2 regions of the Paenibacillus sp. N3/727 genome follow, and region 2 is predicted to be linked to the other one. Evidence: riboswitches for the same ligand, from Rfam matches in the RefSeq annotation. Region 2 holds a riboswitch; the other holds the start of a gene.

Region 1 (7,792 bases), 1.1 Mb from region 2:
CCAAGTTACCATAAGCAGGATACTTCTCTTCAAGGAAGTACCAAGGTTTGCCTTCCTTATACGTCCAGATGCGGCCACCTTCACCACGCGCGGATTCAGACATGAGGCGCAGCTTATCATCGCCTGGAATCGCTGTCGGATGAATCTGAATGAATTCTCCGTTCGCATAATGTACACCTTGCTGATACACAGCGCTCGCTGCAGTACCGGTATTAATAACGGAGTTCGTCGTCTTGCCGAAAATAATACCTGGACCACCACTTGCTAGAATAACCGCGTCGCCCGGGAATGTACGGATTTCCATCGAACGCAGATCTTGAGCTGAGATACCGCGGCATACGCCTTCATCATCAATGACAGCGTTCAGGAACTCCCAGTTCTCATACTTCGTTACTAGACCGGCTGTTTCCCAGCGGCGAACCTGCTCATCAAGTGCGTACAGAAGCTGCTGGCCTGTCGTAGCACCTGCATATGCTGTACGGTGATGTTTCGTACCACCGAAACGACGGAAATCGAGCAACCCTTCTGGAGTCCGGTTGAACATAACCCCCATCCGGTCCATCAGGTGAATAATACCTGGTGCTGCATCACACATCGCTTTAATCGGTGGCTGGTTTGCCAAAAAGTCACCGCCATATACAGAATCATCAAAATGCTCCCAAGGAGAGTCGCCTTCCCCTTTTGTATTAACGGCTCCGTTAATTCCGCCCTGTGCGCACACGGAGTGGGAACGTTTAACAGGTACCAGTGAGAATAAATGAACGTGAGCTCCAGCTTCTGCTGCCTTGATGGTTGCCATCAAACCAGCTAATCCACCGCCCACCACAATAATGTTAGATGCCATTTCTGTTCACTCCCCTTAGCTCAAAACTGTCTTAAACATATCAATAAAAGCTGTCGCCGCCTGGAACTCGGAGTTCTTGAATGCGGTCATGGCAAGAATAAACAATACGCTCATAAGGACGAACAAACCCAGGCAGATGTATGAAGATACACGCTGCGCACGCGGACCAACCGTAATGCCCCAGCTAACGAGGAATGCCCACAGTCCGTTCGCGAAGTGGAAAGTTGCCGAGATAATCCCGATCACATACAGTACATACAGGATTGGATTGTTAACAATACCATGTATAACTGCACCTAACTCATCGTGTGTGATATTGCCCATTGCGATCTGGAAACGTGTATCGTACATATGCCAGATGATAAATACAAACGTAATAACACCGGTAATCCGCTGCAGTGTAAAGCGAATGTTCCGCTCATAGTTGTAGTTGCCGACGTTGTTATTTGCTTGATAGGCGATGTACAAACCGTAAACGCCATGATACATAAGCGGCAGCCAAATCAGGAACAACTCCAGGAAAAATATGAGCGGTAGGCCGTTTATAAATTGGACACCTTTATCAAAGCCTTCCTTTCCACCATCGAAAGCCTTAAAGTTGGTAATCATATGAGTAAGCAAGAAGGCTCCGAGCGGTATGATACCAAGCAAAGAATGCAGCTTTCTGGAATAATACCCTTTCATCAGTTGACGTTCCCCTTTCCGATGTGTAGCGTTTTCATTAAGTCTCATCATAATTCATTACACTCATACCATCTATCCACTAAACGCATACAACGACAAAATGTCCCCCATTTCGCACATTCTGTGAACATCCTGTGTCATATTTCATGTTACTCCTTTTTCTCTTATAATGGAATTGCAATATAATTATTAATCGTTATACTCTATACGCATAAGCTAAATTTAATATAGGATGTGAAAAATGTTGTTCGAAGAATTGGACGTGTTCGCTATTGTCGTAGAGCAGTCAAGCTTAAACAAAGCTTCCAAATTGCTGAACCTTTCCCAGCCTGCCCTTTCCCGTAAAATCTCCAAACTCGAAGGCGAACTCGGCGTCCAGCTATTTAATCGGCGCGGAAAGCGGCTCGAGCTTACCTCCATCGGCCAGCTTGCCTACACCTATGCTCTGGAACAGCGCCAGCAACAGTTGAAATTCATGCAGACACTTGCACATTATCGTGTGGAAGATCAGATTACCATCTCGCTCGGAGCCAGCCTGACAACACTTCAAACAACGCTGCCTCCCTTAGTGAATGCATTTATGGAACGTCATCCTACAGCTGAAATTAAACTAATTACAGGCAAGACACATGAAATCGTATCATCCGTTCGTGACAAACGAGTGGAAGTCGGCATCGTTGCATCATCCATTAATCAGCCTGGCTTAAACTGCATTCCGCTATTCGACGATCATCTTGAACTTGTGCTGCCGATTACGCATCCTATGGCTGAAAGCCAAGAGGTCGGAATTGAACAGCTTCAAGGCTTGCCCATGATCATCTTCTCAACAGGTACTTGGTACCGGAAGCTGACCGATGATCTGTTTCACCGCTGGGGGATCATGCCTGACATCCGTATGGAGATCGACTCCTTCGAAGCGATTGTACGTCTCATCCCCACCTGTAAAGCGGCCGCACTCCTCCCCAAGTCCTATCTTCGCCCGCAGTTGCTGTCGGATAATGGACTTGTTGACATCCACATTCCCGCTCTAATCGAGACACGTCGAACGACCAGTCTCATCTACGGAAATCCCTCTGAGCTCAGCAATGCCGCCAGCCGTTGGATTGCTGAGACTGAAACGTTGTTCCGTAAACTTGAAGAGGACAAAAACCAATAACCTGACGAGAGAAATACGTCAGGTTATTGGCTTTATATGTCGATGTTATACCAGCTATTGATATAGATAAATCCTTAGTTTCTACATATTAACGACTTCGCCCTCAAAGCGATCGATGTTCTCTTTCGATCCTATAACAACCATAATATCGCCTGCACGCAAAATATCCATCGCGGTCGGAGCCACTATCACACCCGAACGTTGATTCAATGCCACAACACTGATCCCGTAACGGACACGGGTATTCAGTTCATTAAGTGTTTTGCCATCCATGCAGTCCGTCACCGTCATTTCCACGATCCGGTAGTCCTTGGAAAGTTCAATGTAATCCAGAAGGTTCGGCGTAACAAGCTGATGCGCAACTCTTATTCCCATATCTCTCTCCGGAAAAATTACCCGGTCAACACCCAGCTTTTCCAATGCCCGGCCGTGCAATACGGATATTGCCTTGGCAACGACGGTGGCTACACCTGACTCCTTCAGAAGAATTGCCGCCAAAATACTCGTCTGGATCTCGTCACCTATTGCTACAATGCCGCAATCAAAGTTCCGTATTCCGAGTGATTTAAGTACTTCCTCATCCGTCGCATCGGCAACCACGGTATGGGTGAGGAACTCACTCATATCCTCGACCACTTCTTCATCCCGGTCGATCCCGAGTACCTCATAACCTAAATCCATCAGCTCAAGCGCCAGACTTGATCCGAATCGCCCGAGCCCTATTACCACAAACTGCTTCGCTTTCATTTCTCAGCCAATCTCCTTATCCAATAATCATTTTTCCTTCTGGATGACGATACAATTCCTTACCCTTTTTAGGGCCTAATGCATATGCAAGCGTTAGAGGCCCAAGTCGTCCCGCAAACATCGTAATGCTAATCAGAAGTTTTCCGAACAATGACAAGTGCGGTGTCAATCCCATCGACAGACCCACTGTGCCAAACGCGGATGTTGCCTCGAACAGTATAGAGAGAAAGCTGCTATCTTCTGTCGTTGAAAGAATCATGGCTACGGTGATTACCAGCAACAGAGCAAGCAGCGTAATTGTCAGGGCTTTAAGAACCCGTTCCTGAACCAGCCGATACCGGAACAGCACAATCTCATCTTTGCCCCGCATCATAGCAATGACAGCAGCGATCATCATCGTAAATGTCGTCGTTTTAATCCCGCCCCCCGTTGATCCCGGGGAAGCTCCTATAAACATCAGAATAACTATGAAAAACTGTGTAGCCTGACGCAAACCGGTTATATCGAGCGTATTGGCTCCTGCTGTTCTCGGCGTGACCGATTGAAAGAAGGAGCCAAGAATTTTTCCGCCCCAATTCAGCGATCCTAATGTTTTCGGATTCGTGAATTCAAATATGAATATGACAACTGCCCCTATCAAAATAAGCGCGCCTGTCATGGATAAAACCACCTTGGAATGTAATGACAGCTTGCGGTTTTTTTTATAATCAACTAGATCAGCCATAACGATAAAACCAATTCCTCCGGATACGATCAAGAACATAACCACAAAATTGACAAGCGGGTCGTACACAAACCCGGTCAAGCTTCCAAAATGACCGAACAGATCAAATCCCGCATTGTTAAACATCGTTACTGCATGAAATATTCCGTAGTACAAAGCTTTCCCGAAAGGCATATCAAATGCCCAGCGAAGGGTCAGCAGCAGTGCTCCACAAGCTTCAATCACCAATGAATACAGCAGAACCCTGCGGATTAGTCGGACGATACCCTCCATCGATGACTGATTCATCGCTTCCTGCAGGACAAGACGATCTTTTAATGAAATACGGCGCTTTAATACAAGCGCAAACAGCGTGGCCATGGTCATGAAACCCAAACCGCCTATCTGTATCAGGAGCATGATGACTACCTGTCCGAAGGAACTGAAGAATGTCCCTGTATCCACCACCACAAGACCGGTAACACAGGTCGCGGATGTCGCAGTGAATAAGGCATCCATAAAGTTCAGCGGTTCCCCTGTCGTATTGGCAATCGGCAGCATTAGGAGCAAGGTTCCAATCGTGATAATTCCTCCGAACCCCATAACAAGAATCTGCGGTGGCGACAAGCGGAGCCAAAATAATTTGGAAGTCAACATATTCACCTCTTCAAAAAAGTCAAAGAAAAAAAGACACTGGAAATCCAATGCCTTACGCGTTTGGGTTCCTGTGCTGCAGCCTACGAGGTTAGCTGACGGATTCGGGCATATCACAGGTCGCCCTATTCACTGCTATACTGCAGAGAAATTCACCCCAATTAAATGGTTCCCCCATTTTCGTTACGAAATTCGGCTGATCTATTCAATTAACATGATGTGATTATAACGCAATACCCTTAAGAACCCAAAGCCGCTTTTAACGTAAATTAACTTAAAAAAGAACGAAATTGGGCATATTCAGGAGTAGTAGCACATGGTTTTCTGAGGTTTTCGAAATCTTTCCTTCGTTTTCATCGTATCTTTCATAATTTTGAATGGATAAGCCGTTTGCAGCTTTCATATCTATGTTATATTGACTTTATGTCTCCATGAAAGAAACGTCTCGAACGGTTTCTAACCCCTATTACCAAGGAGGAATGACATGAATAAAGCAGGACAGCCCCTTAAACTTCAGTCGAACAAAAAACCTTTAATGGTGCTCGGGGCAATCGGCCTGATTCTGTTTCTAATTTTTCAGGTATTCCCGTCTACTGCCTCTGACACGCTAGAGGTAAAAGCTCCCGAGATGATCACCAAAGAGGCAGCGGCAGAGGCCGCTGAACGCTTCGTACAGGAACAGCTGCAGTACAGCATCGCACCAGGTAAAGAACCTCTCGTTACATATCAATCCCGCTCCGATGTGTACGGATACCTATCCAAAGAAAAGTTGCTGACCGAATATAACAAAAAGTTCGAAAGCAAGTATCCTTATGATGTTTATCGAGTAAGGTTTGATCAAAATGATGGGACAGCTTTAAATGTGGATGTACATATGCAGAACAAGGGTATCGCCGGATTTTCCTATGATATAGCCGGCTCCAGTTACGAAGGGGCCATGCTGCAGATGGGCGGCGTACGAACGCAGATGCTCCTGATGATCGAAGGCGGCATATCGCTAGCCGAGAAGGAGGCGCTTGCTGCACCTTGGCTTCACCGAGCGGGTTATGATACGTCCAAGCTTGAACAAATTACTGGCGAAGGGGAACCTGGTCTGAAATATGAGGACCCGGAAGCTAAGATCGGTGACTCCCGTCTTCAGCTGAACTTCTCCTTTGAAGACCGCCAACTGCGTTCGTACGAGCCTGTATTTTCCGTTCCTAGTGCTCACACCGCCTATGTGGAGAAGCAGACTCTTAACGCCACCTTGCTTACATTGCTGGGCTACGGATTGTTTACACTGGTTTTAGGCGTTCTGGCAATCGTCTACAGTGTAAAAACCAGTGCTCACACTTCATTTAAAAGGGGTATTTTCCTTGCTTTACTGTTGTTTGTTATTCAAATGCTGAACACTTATAACCTGCTGCCAGTCTTTAAAGCAGACGGAATGAGCGATGCCAGCATTAAAGGTATCATGATCTTTTATGTGGGCTACTCCCTCGTATTCTCAGCCCTGCTCTACTTCTCACTCGTCGGAGGGAACGGATTGTGGCGTAAGGAAGACGGATTAAATCCATGGCCGCGCGCCAAAGAACCCGGTTATGGCGTATACGTGCTGGAAAGCATGAAACTCGGGTATTTGTGGGCTTGTATTCTGCTCGGTGTACAGTCCCTGATCTTTATCGCGTTGGGTCTTACACTCAACACCTGGTCTACAACAGATGCCTCGCAGTCGCCTTTTAACATGTTGTACCCATGGCTGTTTCCGTTGATGGCCTGGTTTGCAGGTATATCGGAAGAGGCTGTCTATCGTCTGTTCGGTATTAAAATGGTTAAAAAAATCGTCCGCAACACGTTCGTAGCCAGCCTCATCACCTCGATCATCTGGGCCCTCGGCCACACCTTGTATCCAATCTATCCGGTCATCTCAAGACCGATTGAGCTGGTCATCATCGGACTTCTGTTCAGCTTCATCTTCTTGCGTTACGGATATATGACCGCCGTATTCTCGCATGTGGTGTTCAACAGCATTCTGATGGGCTTCAGTCTCATGATGATGAACGATCCGGTCAACCTGTGGATGGGGATATTCTACATTATTTTGCCGGCCATCGTCGGTTACGTAATCTACAAATTCAATACATTAAAAAAAGAAACGGCTTATCCGTCCATATAGGACGGAGGCCGTTTCTCCTTTTCCATAAATATATTATGACTCCTCATCACGCAGTGCGCTTAAAATCTCCTTAGCGAGTTTATCGCCAATAGACAAAGGCCGGAAGTCATCAATACTGGCCTCTTTAATCTTTTTGACAGATCCAAAATGCTTCAGGAGCATCTTACGCCGTTTCTCTCCGATTCCCGGAATCGCATCCAGCTTCGAGGTAACCATCGATTTCCCCCGCTGGTCACGGTGGAAAGATATCGCGAAACGGTGAACCTCATCCTGTATACGCTGGAGTAAATAAAACTCCTGACTGTCACGAGGCAGCGACACAGGCTCTGGTGGATCCCCCACCATCAGTTGCGCCGTCTTATGCTTAGCATCCTTAACAAGTCCGCAGACCGGAATGAACAGACCGAGCTCATTCTCCAGCACATCCACGGCTGCAGAAATTTGGCCCTTACCTCCGTCCACTACGATCAAATCGGGCATAGGCAGATTTTCCTTAAGCACCCGTTCATAGCGCCTCCGTATAACCTCTCGCATCGTCTCATAGTCGTCCGGCCCCTGCACGGAACGAATTTTATACTTCCGGTATTCCTTCTTGTCAGGTTTGCCGTTAATAAACACAACCATGGCAGAGACCGGGTTCGTTCCCTGTATATTCGAGTTATCGAACGCTTCGATCCGATGCAGCGTGTCGAGACCGATTACCTCGCCCAGGTTAGCGGCAGCAATCGACGTCCGCTCCTCATCCCGTTCAATCAGCCGAAACTTCTCATCCAGTGATACTTTGGCATTTTGCGAGGCCATCCCGATCATTTGGCGCTTCAAGCCTCGCTGCGGCACGTGCACCTTCAC
Region 2 (7,792 bases):
CGGTTGTTTTTTTAATTAGATGAATCATCTTTTGATTTGGGCACGTTGGTATACGTATTGTGACTCGAATATTTACGAATAATAGATACTTCTACCCGTCGGTTTTTGGATTTGCCTTCGACGGTTTCGTTGGTCGCTATCGGGTGATACTCTCCGTAACCGACTGACATAAACCGCTTCGGATCAAGTGACGGATTCTCCAGAAGGATCTTCATGAATTGCATCGCCCTGTCAGAACTCAAGTCCCAGTTGGATGGGTACTTGCTGGTGTTCATCGGGACATCGTCAGTATGACCAGATACGATAATATCGAAGTCCGGGAATTGCTGGAGCATGTTCGACATCTCTTTTGCCAGCTTGCTGGCCTCTGGCTTCACAACCGCCTCGCCTGGAGCAAACAGCGCATTATCCCGGATGGTGATCATCAACTGTGAATTATTCAGCTTTGTGTTTAATTCGGTACTTAAACCATTGTTTTTAATATAACTATCCAGCTGTTTCTTTAGCTTCTCCAAATCCTCCTGCTCCTGCTTCATAAGTTTTTCGCGTTTCTTATCATCAGATTTCGGGGTTGGGATAGAGTTCATTGCCTTGTTATTACCTTTATCAGCTGGATCATTGCTCGGTTCGGTCTTGCTGTAATCAAGAACCCCGGTTCCGCCAGTCAGGGCCATATTGAATGCTTCGCTCATTTCTTGAAACTTTTTAGCGTCCGTCGCGCTCATTGCGTAAAGAACTAGGAAGAGCGCGAGTAATAGGGTAAGCAGATCTGCATACGGAAGGAGCCAGGACTCGTCAGCATGCTCTTCGTGGGGCTCGTGTCTAGTCTTTTTGCTCACTAGAACCAGCCTCCCTTTGGTTCATTTTAAGGCGCTCAGAAGGGGTCAGGAAGACGGACAGCTTCTGACTGATCGCAATAGTTGAGACACCTGATTGAATGGAAAGAAGACCTTCAACCATCATCAGCCGGATCTCCACTTCACGTTTAGACAAGCGCTTCAGTTTGTTGGCGATGGGGTGGCAGATGACATAACCGGTGAAAATACCAAGCAGCGTTGCGATAAAGGCAGCACCGATTGCTTTTGCAAGCTCTGTCATATCGCTCATCTGGCCTAAGGCTGCGATCAAACCGATAACCGCACCCAATACCCCGAGAGATGGTGCGTACATGCCGGCCTGAGAGAAGATGAGTGCACCGGAGCGGTGCCGCTCCTCGGTGGCGTTAATATCCTCCATCAGAACGTCGCTCACGAATTCCTGGTCGTTGCCGTCAATGATCATGCGCATCCCGTTGCGGAGAAAAGTATCGTTGATTTCCTCGACTTTTGATTCGAGCGCGAGCAATCCCTCGCGGCGGGTAATGGAGGCATACTCCATAAAGAGTGTAATCAAATCTGTTTTATTCATCAGCTTTTGCTTCACGAAAATCATTTTGATAAGCTTAGGAAATTTCTTAAGCTCCGACAAAGGAAAACCTATAAACAGTGTGGCTGCCGTACCGCCCAAAATAATGACAAAGGCGGCAGGATTAACTAAAGCGGTAAGTGGTGCATGCTTTAACACCATTCCGACCAGTACGGATACAAACCCGAGCACTAAACCTATAATCGTTGAAATTTCCATAATACACCTCATCCATGAGAAATAAATAACGAATCCATTCGTTTTGCCGTCCTTTTGGGTAGACAGCATTGTGCAAATGAGCGCATTACACTATTTATCGTCAGGTTAGTGTTTTTTTTTTAGCTGTAATTTCCGGTATAATAGAAGCAAGGGAAACTTGCAGGTATGAAGTGACAGAAAGGAGTGAGAGAGATGGGTGTTAAGCATGGGCGTGATTACGGTGATATTTTGACAGATTTGACTGAAGCGGTCGGACGTATTCCGGACAGCTACGTGTTTTTTGAAATGGAATCGGAGGATTGGAGCAACCTTAACGATACGGAGAAAAATGAGGTTCATGAGGCGCTGGCGGAGGATTTATTTTATGCACTGGGCACAGAGCCTGTCATATCGGTAGGCAGTGGAGTTGTCATTCACGATCAGACAAACCATCGGATACATATTTTAATTGGGGAAGAAGAATTGGCGTTTGTAGCTCTCGTCTAGCTAAGGTAATGAACCAAAGATCAGAGGAATAGAATAGATGAATAATTGGTCCCGCCTTGGTGGGAGAGGTTTTTTTGGGGAGGAAGATAAAATGCTGTATACACAGCAGGAAGTTGAAACACATCTGGAAAGACTTGAAGGCTGGGAATTGGAGCAGGGACGGTGGATTATCCGTAAATATACCTTTCCTGCGTTTATGAAAGGGATTGCTTTTGTGGATGAAGTCGCTGCGATCTCGGAGGCATTCGGTCACCATCCCTACATTACAATCGATTACAAAACCGTGACGCTACGTCTGACTTCTTGGGATGAAGGCGGTATTACGGCTGTAGATATCAAAGAGGCACAGCAGTTTAATGAGGCATACGAAAAAAGCCGCTCCAAGGACAATAAGGAGCAGGATTAGCAGCAGCGGATGCTTATATAAAAAACACGCTTGGAACGGGAGAGCTCCTGTCCAAGCGTGTTTTTCTGCTTATTATTTTTTCTCAGACAGATAAAGTGCAAGATTGGCAATTTCCTCTGGTTTAAGTTGATCTTTAAAGGCAGGCATACCTTTACGGCCCTTCGTGATCACGCCAAACAATGCATTAGTGTCCATATGTCCGCCTACTTGCTGGAGAGCTGGTCCTGCTCCGCCCTGGAGCTGATCACCATGACAGGTAATGCAGCTGGCTTTCAACGTAGCTTCAGCCGCAGCCGCGTCCAAAGTTACCTCAGGCATTGTTGGTTTTGCTTCTTCAGCTACTTCTTTTTTCCCTGGAAGCGTAAACATCAGCGCAAGGGCCAGCGCACATGCGACGAAGAACAATCCGCTCATAATCCATTTTTGCATCGTCATATCGTCCCTTCTTATGTATACTGCAATTGATTCTATTATAAACGAACATACAAAGACATCATAGCAGTTGTGACAAAAAAAGCAATAAAACAACGCTTTCTTTAACTAAAATTACACAAAATTGTGCTATTTTTCATAGTCATAACGGTTTCGGATGGAATTTCCAGAATCGTCCGAAGACATATAAACCATGCAATGAAAAAGAGCTTTGCCAGTCGGAGTCATCCGTTCGTACGTGTCCGTAACATGAAAACCGACGTTGTAGTATGTGCGGATTGCACGTTCATTCCAAGTTAAGACCTCAAGGTCAATCTCATCCTCAGGACGCCGCTGCCTGGCCACATCCACAATAGACTGCACAAATTGTTTACCCATTCCGAGTCCACACCAATCCGGTCGCATACCAAGACCAATCCGCGTTACGCCTTCCATTGGGAACAACTGCGCGAATCCCCACATCCGCTGTTCTTCATCGAGAATGGATACATACTGCTGCTCGCGGATGTCCGGATCGCCAAACTCGATACCAAGTCCTTTCATTTGCTCCCAGGGGAGCCAGCCATAGATATTGTAAGGAGATGGGTAGGTCCAGCTGCAAATCTCCGCCGCTTGATACGAATCCATTGGAACCGCATAAAACCGCTGTGCCATGGGAAGCAATTGTCATTCTCCTTTCATGATTTACGGAATAAGAAGAAAACACCCGCCAAAAGAAGGGATGCTTCTCTTCGCGGGTATATTTGTATGATATAAATGATTTCAAATTATTCAGACGCGTGGTTTTCGTATGCTGAATCATCCATAATTCGCTTGGCGCCAATATAACGCTCCGCATAATAGCTTTCACCCAGTCGGTTAGTTACGACCCCTCTTGAAGTGGAGGCATGGGCAAATTGATCATCGCCGATATAAATGCCTACATGGGATACGCCCTGACCTGATGTATTGAAAAATATGAGGTCCCCCGGGCGAAGGTCTTCGCGGGATACGGCCGTACCCATCTCAAATTGGGAGCCCGACTGATGGGGAAGCTTCATTCCCATTGCGGAGAATATGTACATTGTAAATCCAGAGCAGTCAAAACCACTTGTTGTCATGCCACCATAGCTGTATCTTGTCCCTAGCACCTTATCGATTTCTTGATCCAGCTTACTATCGGCAAAAGCGCTGCCTAAGCCTGCCGTGAACAGCATCGAAAGGCCTAACACGGTTGCACTGAACTTCTTAAGCATAAATAACTCCTTCCGCTGCCTGCGAGGTTAGCTGTAGGGTTCGGTTGAAGGTCCCCTATGATCCCTTAGTAGCAAGATCAATTCACCCGTGGTTGGATCCCCCGCTTCCATTGTTCTGGAATTTGGCATATGCATTCTATATATAAAAGCCCTTACAATAATGACAAAGTTATTACATTGAATATTCTATCAGAGGGCCTGTCCATTTGGCAATTGTTTCTTGCTGTCTTTTGAATAGAATAGATGGCTATTCGTGTCGAATTATTGTCACAAAAATTTTCTCGTAAAGGTGCAAACTTTTTCCCTATTTCATCCGTTATAAAAGTATAAAGAAAAAGCCGCGAAGGAGATTGTGGTGAATCTCATTCGGGCTTAAGTAAACTTTTGGTTATGAAATTAATTGTAGTTCACGGCGGCGGATTTGTACTTGCTTGGGCTCATGACTCGTTTGGCGCCAATGTAACGCTTGCCAAAATAGCTCGAGTTGATTGCGGTGATGGTGACACCGCGGGAACTTGAGGAATGTGCAAATTTGCCCCCGCCTATATAGATCCCTACATGGGATACGCCTCTGCCTGAGGTGTTAAAGAATACAAGATCGCCGGCTTTCAGTTGGCTCTTCGGTACTGCAGTCCCAACTTTATATTGGGATACCGATGAACGCGGCAAAGTCAGCCCCAGTTTCTTGAATACATAACTTGTAAATCCAGAGCAATCGAATCCTTTGGCTGTGGTTCCGCCCGATTTATAGGAGACGCCAATGACGGGTTTGATTGCGCTGTTTAACTTGGAATCCGCGAAAGCGCTTCCGGTGCCTAACGTAAGGGCGAGAGCTAGACCGAGTGAAACGGCTGTTAGCTTCTTTTTCAAGTGATAAGCTCCTTCCAATGCCTGCGAGGTTAGCTTAAGGGTTCGGCTGAAGGTTAGCCTATGACCCCTCTGTTGCGAGATCAATTCACCCAAGACGGTTCCCCCGCTTCCCGTTGAAACGGGAATTCGGCTTCTTAAGATATAAGACAGATTATAAGTATACGATAGTTTATCCATATGAAATAGTTACAGGAAAGATGACAAAGTTGTTACTAACACATTCGTTATTTTATCAGAGTATTAACTTTTTGGCAAACGAGGAAAGTATATTTGAACATAAAAAATCCCGTTCTTCCTAGAGGAGAACGGGATTTTTTTATTTAGTTGGCTAGCGTTATGCATCTTTTGAGCTTGATAGTGACATATAATGCATGAATTTATGGTAAAAATTAGTTTTTTTGATTATGCTAAGTTTCTTATGGATATGTGAACGATTTTCAAATTTGACGACTATGAGTATGCCATACATGATATTGAGCAGTAACGCTCCACAACTGGAACAGACTGCTCACAAAATAGGAGGTCTGCTGAATGATTAACCCGATCAGACCTGACCATAGGAAGGACATACCGCTGAGTAGAAGGAGAAGAGCTATCGCTGTTCCGCCGATCGTAATGGAGATGAGCATAGCCTTTCCGATGTGACGGAGACAGACCATCAGAGCGGATATCATGCCCATGCCAGTTGTTTTGCCGAACTGCATATAAAGAAAGAACAAATGAATGAGATACGCATACAACAGCCAACAGACGAAGTAAGGAGCGATCTTTAGCAACGTAGACGGGTCGCGAATGGCAGCTAATAGTGAAGGTAACATTTTCGGCACCAGCCAATATGCGGGGGTAAAGGTCAGAATCGTCTCAACCACATAAAATAAAGTTACCGGTTTCCATAGCTGACGGATGCCCTTGAAGAAGAACAGACCTCGCTCGCCTTTCGCCTCTTGATGGAGATTGTAAAATATACCGGCATGAATAAGAGGAGTCAGAAGCATCCGAATGATCAGCATACAGATGAGTATCCAGGCATAGGTATGAACGTCACTGCTTTGAGTCAGGGCCTTTTCGCCCTCGTAAAAATACAACAGCTTACTAAGCTCATTCGGAGCAGGGTCCGGGAATCGCATCAGTAGCGGAACGACGGCTGATTTAACAAGGCGATACAGGCAATATCCCCACAGAAGCCGATACAGAAACAGAAGAATAATAACATAGAACTGATCTTTCACACTGGTCCAGCCTTTGCCTGCGTAGCTTTTCATGTTCTCCCCCCTTACCATGACAGGCTGCCGAATAGTGTCTCTACCAGCTTGGTGATGCTCAGGTTCCAGCGCGTGACAGCTTTCGGATCCATTCCCGCCTTCATATAGTTATTGATGTGTTTGTTCTCGAGCACGATCGTGTATTTCGGATCAACCATTGTCCAGATGAGTGGAGATTTATGTTTGATTTCATACTGGGTTTTTCCATTCTTGCCGTCCCACACCTTTTCAACCGTCTTCCCGTCCTCAAATGCAAATCTGATCGGGATGTTGGAGACGGTGCCGCCCTTGCTCACGATGGTCACAATCGTCTTATAGGCGGGGTCTTCCCGGGTTCCGATATTTTGGGTCTGAATGTTCTCCACAGCGACGTCAGCCATCAGGTTACCGTATACATATTGGTCAAAATAAGGCTGCCACGATTGTTTGGTGATTTGCTCCACAACCTGTAGAAAATCTTTAGTTGTCGGATGTTTGAAGCGGTATTTTTTCGCATAAGTCATCATGATTTTGTCCATCGTCTGTGTGCCGACCAGGCGTTCAATATCCTGCAGCACCAGCTTGCCGCGTGTGTAGACGTTCAAAGCGTATTTTTCGTGAGATCCGTATTTCCAAGATTCCTGTTTAAGCGGCTCAGGCGAGGATATGGCCGCAGCTTGTGCTGCTGTGTTAGTGGTTAATCCGTATTCCTGCTCCATTACCCGATCCTCGGCATAGGAGGTGAATCCTTCGTCGAGCCAGGCCTCCTCGAACTCATTGTTCGCGATCATGCCGTAAAAATATTGGTGTCCGATTTCATGGATGATCGTGCGCTCCAGCTCGTACCCTGGCGAATCGTCCTTGGCTCCGAAAGCGGTCACCAGCGTCGGATATTCCATACCGCCCGCGCCGTTTCCAGCGTCTGGAGGCACTACAATGGACAACGTAGCGTACGGATAGGAGCCGTACCATTTACCGTAAGAGGATAAAGCTGCTTTGGCAGCATCAAAATAGCGGTCTTTCAGGTCTTTATGCACCGGATCAAGGTAAAGCTTAATGCGGACACCGGGTACACCAGGTGCAGAAAATGCCTCTTCCGATACGACAAAATTGGGCGAGGCTGCCCAGGCAAAGTCATGAACATCGTCTGCGTAGAATTGGTAGACCTTCTCACCGTTTGATTTTGTGGCCGGTTTGGTCGGAAAACCAGTGGCTGCAACAATATAGTTCTCCGGCACCCGGATACGGACGCTGTAAATGCCGAAGTCCGCATAAAACTCAGAGTTTCCATGGTATTGATGGAGATTCCAACCTTCCTCCGTGCGATCTCGAACTCCCGCAGGCTCGTATACGCTGATTTTCGGAAACCATTGTCCAGCCATTACAAAATCATCAGCTGTACCCATACGTGCAAAGATTTTGGGCATATCGACTTCAAATTCCATATTCAGCGTAATGCTCTCTCCGCCTTTAACAGAACGCGGAAGACGCAGCTTCAC

The links. Region 2 has a riboswitch for cyclic di-AMP ahead of MNQ98_RS00490 (C40 family peptidase). Riboswitches for the same ligand answer to the same signal wherever they lie in the genome.
Region 1: another riboswitch for cyclic di-AMP. It lies ahead of MNQ98_RS25105 (TrkH family potassium uptake protein); the one in region 2 lies ahead of MNQ98_RS00490 (C40 family peptidase).

Annotation. Positions count from the first base shown of each region.
Region 1 is NZ_CP093336.1:5,390,885-5,398,676, forward strand. It holds gene sdhA (succinate dehydrogenase flavoprotein subunit) at 1-844, opposite strand, end outside; gene MNQ98_RS25090 (succinate dehydrogenase cytochrome b558 subunit) at 860-1,528, opposite strand; gene MNQ98_RS25095 (LysR family transcriptional regulator) at 1,773-2,684, shown strand; gene MNQ98_RS25100 (potassium channel family protein) at 2,766-3,431, opposite strand; gene MNQ98_RS25105 (TrkH family potassium uptake protein) at 3,448-4,791, opposite strand; cyclic di-AMP (ydaO/yuaA leader) riboswitch at 4,854-4,996, opposite strand; gene MNQ98_RS25110 (CPBP family intramembrane glutamic endopeptidase) at 5,273-6,943, shown strand; gene uvrC (excinuclease ABC subunit UvrC) at 6,977-7,792, opposite strand, start outside.
Region 2 is NZ_CP093336.1:96,741-104,532, forward strand. It holds gene motB (flagellar motor protein MotB) at 12-839, opposite strand; gene motA (flagellar motor stator protein MotA) at 823-1,623, opposite strand; gene MNQ98_RS00470 (hypothetical protein) at 1,816-2,109, shown strand; gene MNQ98_RS00475 (4a-hydroxytetrahydrobiopterin dehydratase) at 2,201-2,515, shown strand; gene MNQ98_RS00480 (c-type cytochrome) at 2,588-2,944, opposite strand; gene MNQ98_RS00485 (GNAT family N-acetyltransferase) at 3,077-3,601, opposite strand; gene MNQ98_RS00490 (C40 family peptidase) at 3,715-4,182, opposite strand; cyclic di-AMP (ydaO/yuaA leader) riboswitch at 4,184-4,320, opposite strand; gene MNQ98_RS00495 (C40 family peptidase) at 4,579-5,052, opposite strand; cyclic di-AMP (ydaO/yuaA leader) riboswitch at 5,056-5,194, opposite strand; gene MNQ98_RS00500 (hypothetical protein) at 5,490-6,314, opposite strand; gene MNQ98_RS00505 (M1 family metallopeptidase) at 6,326-7,792, opposite strand, start outside.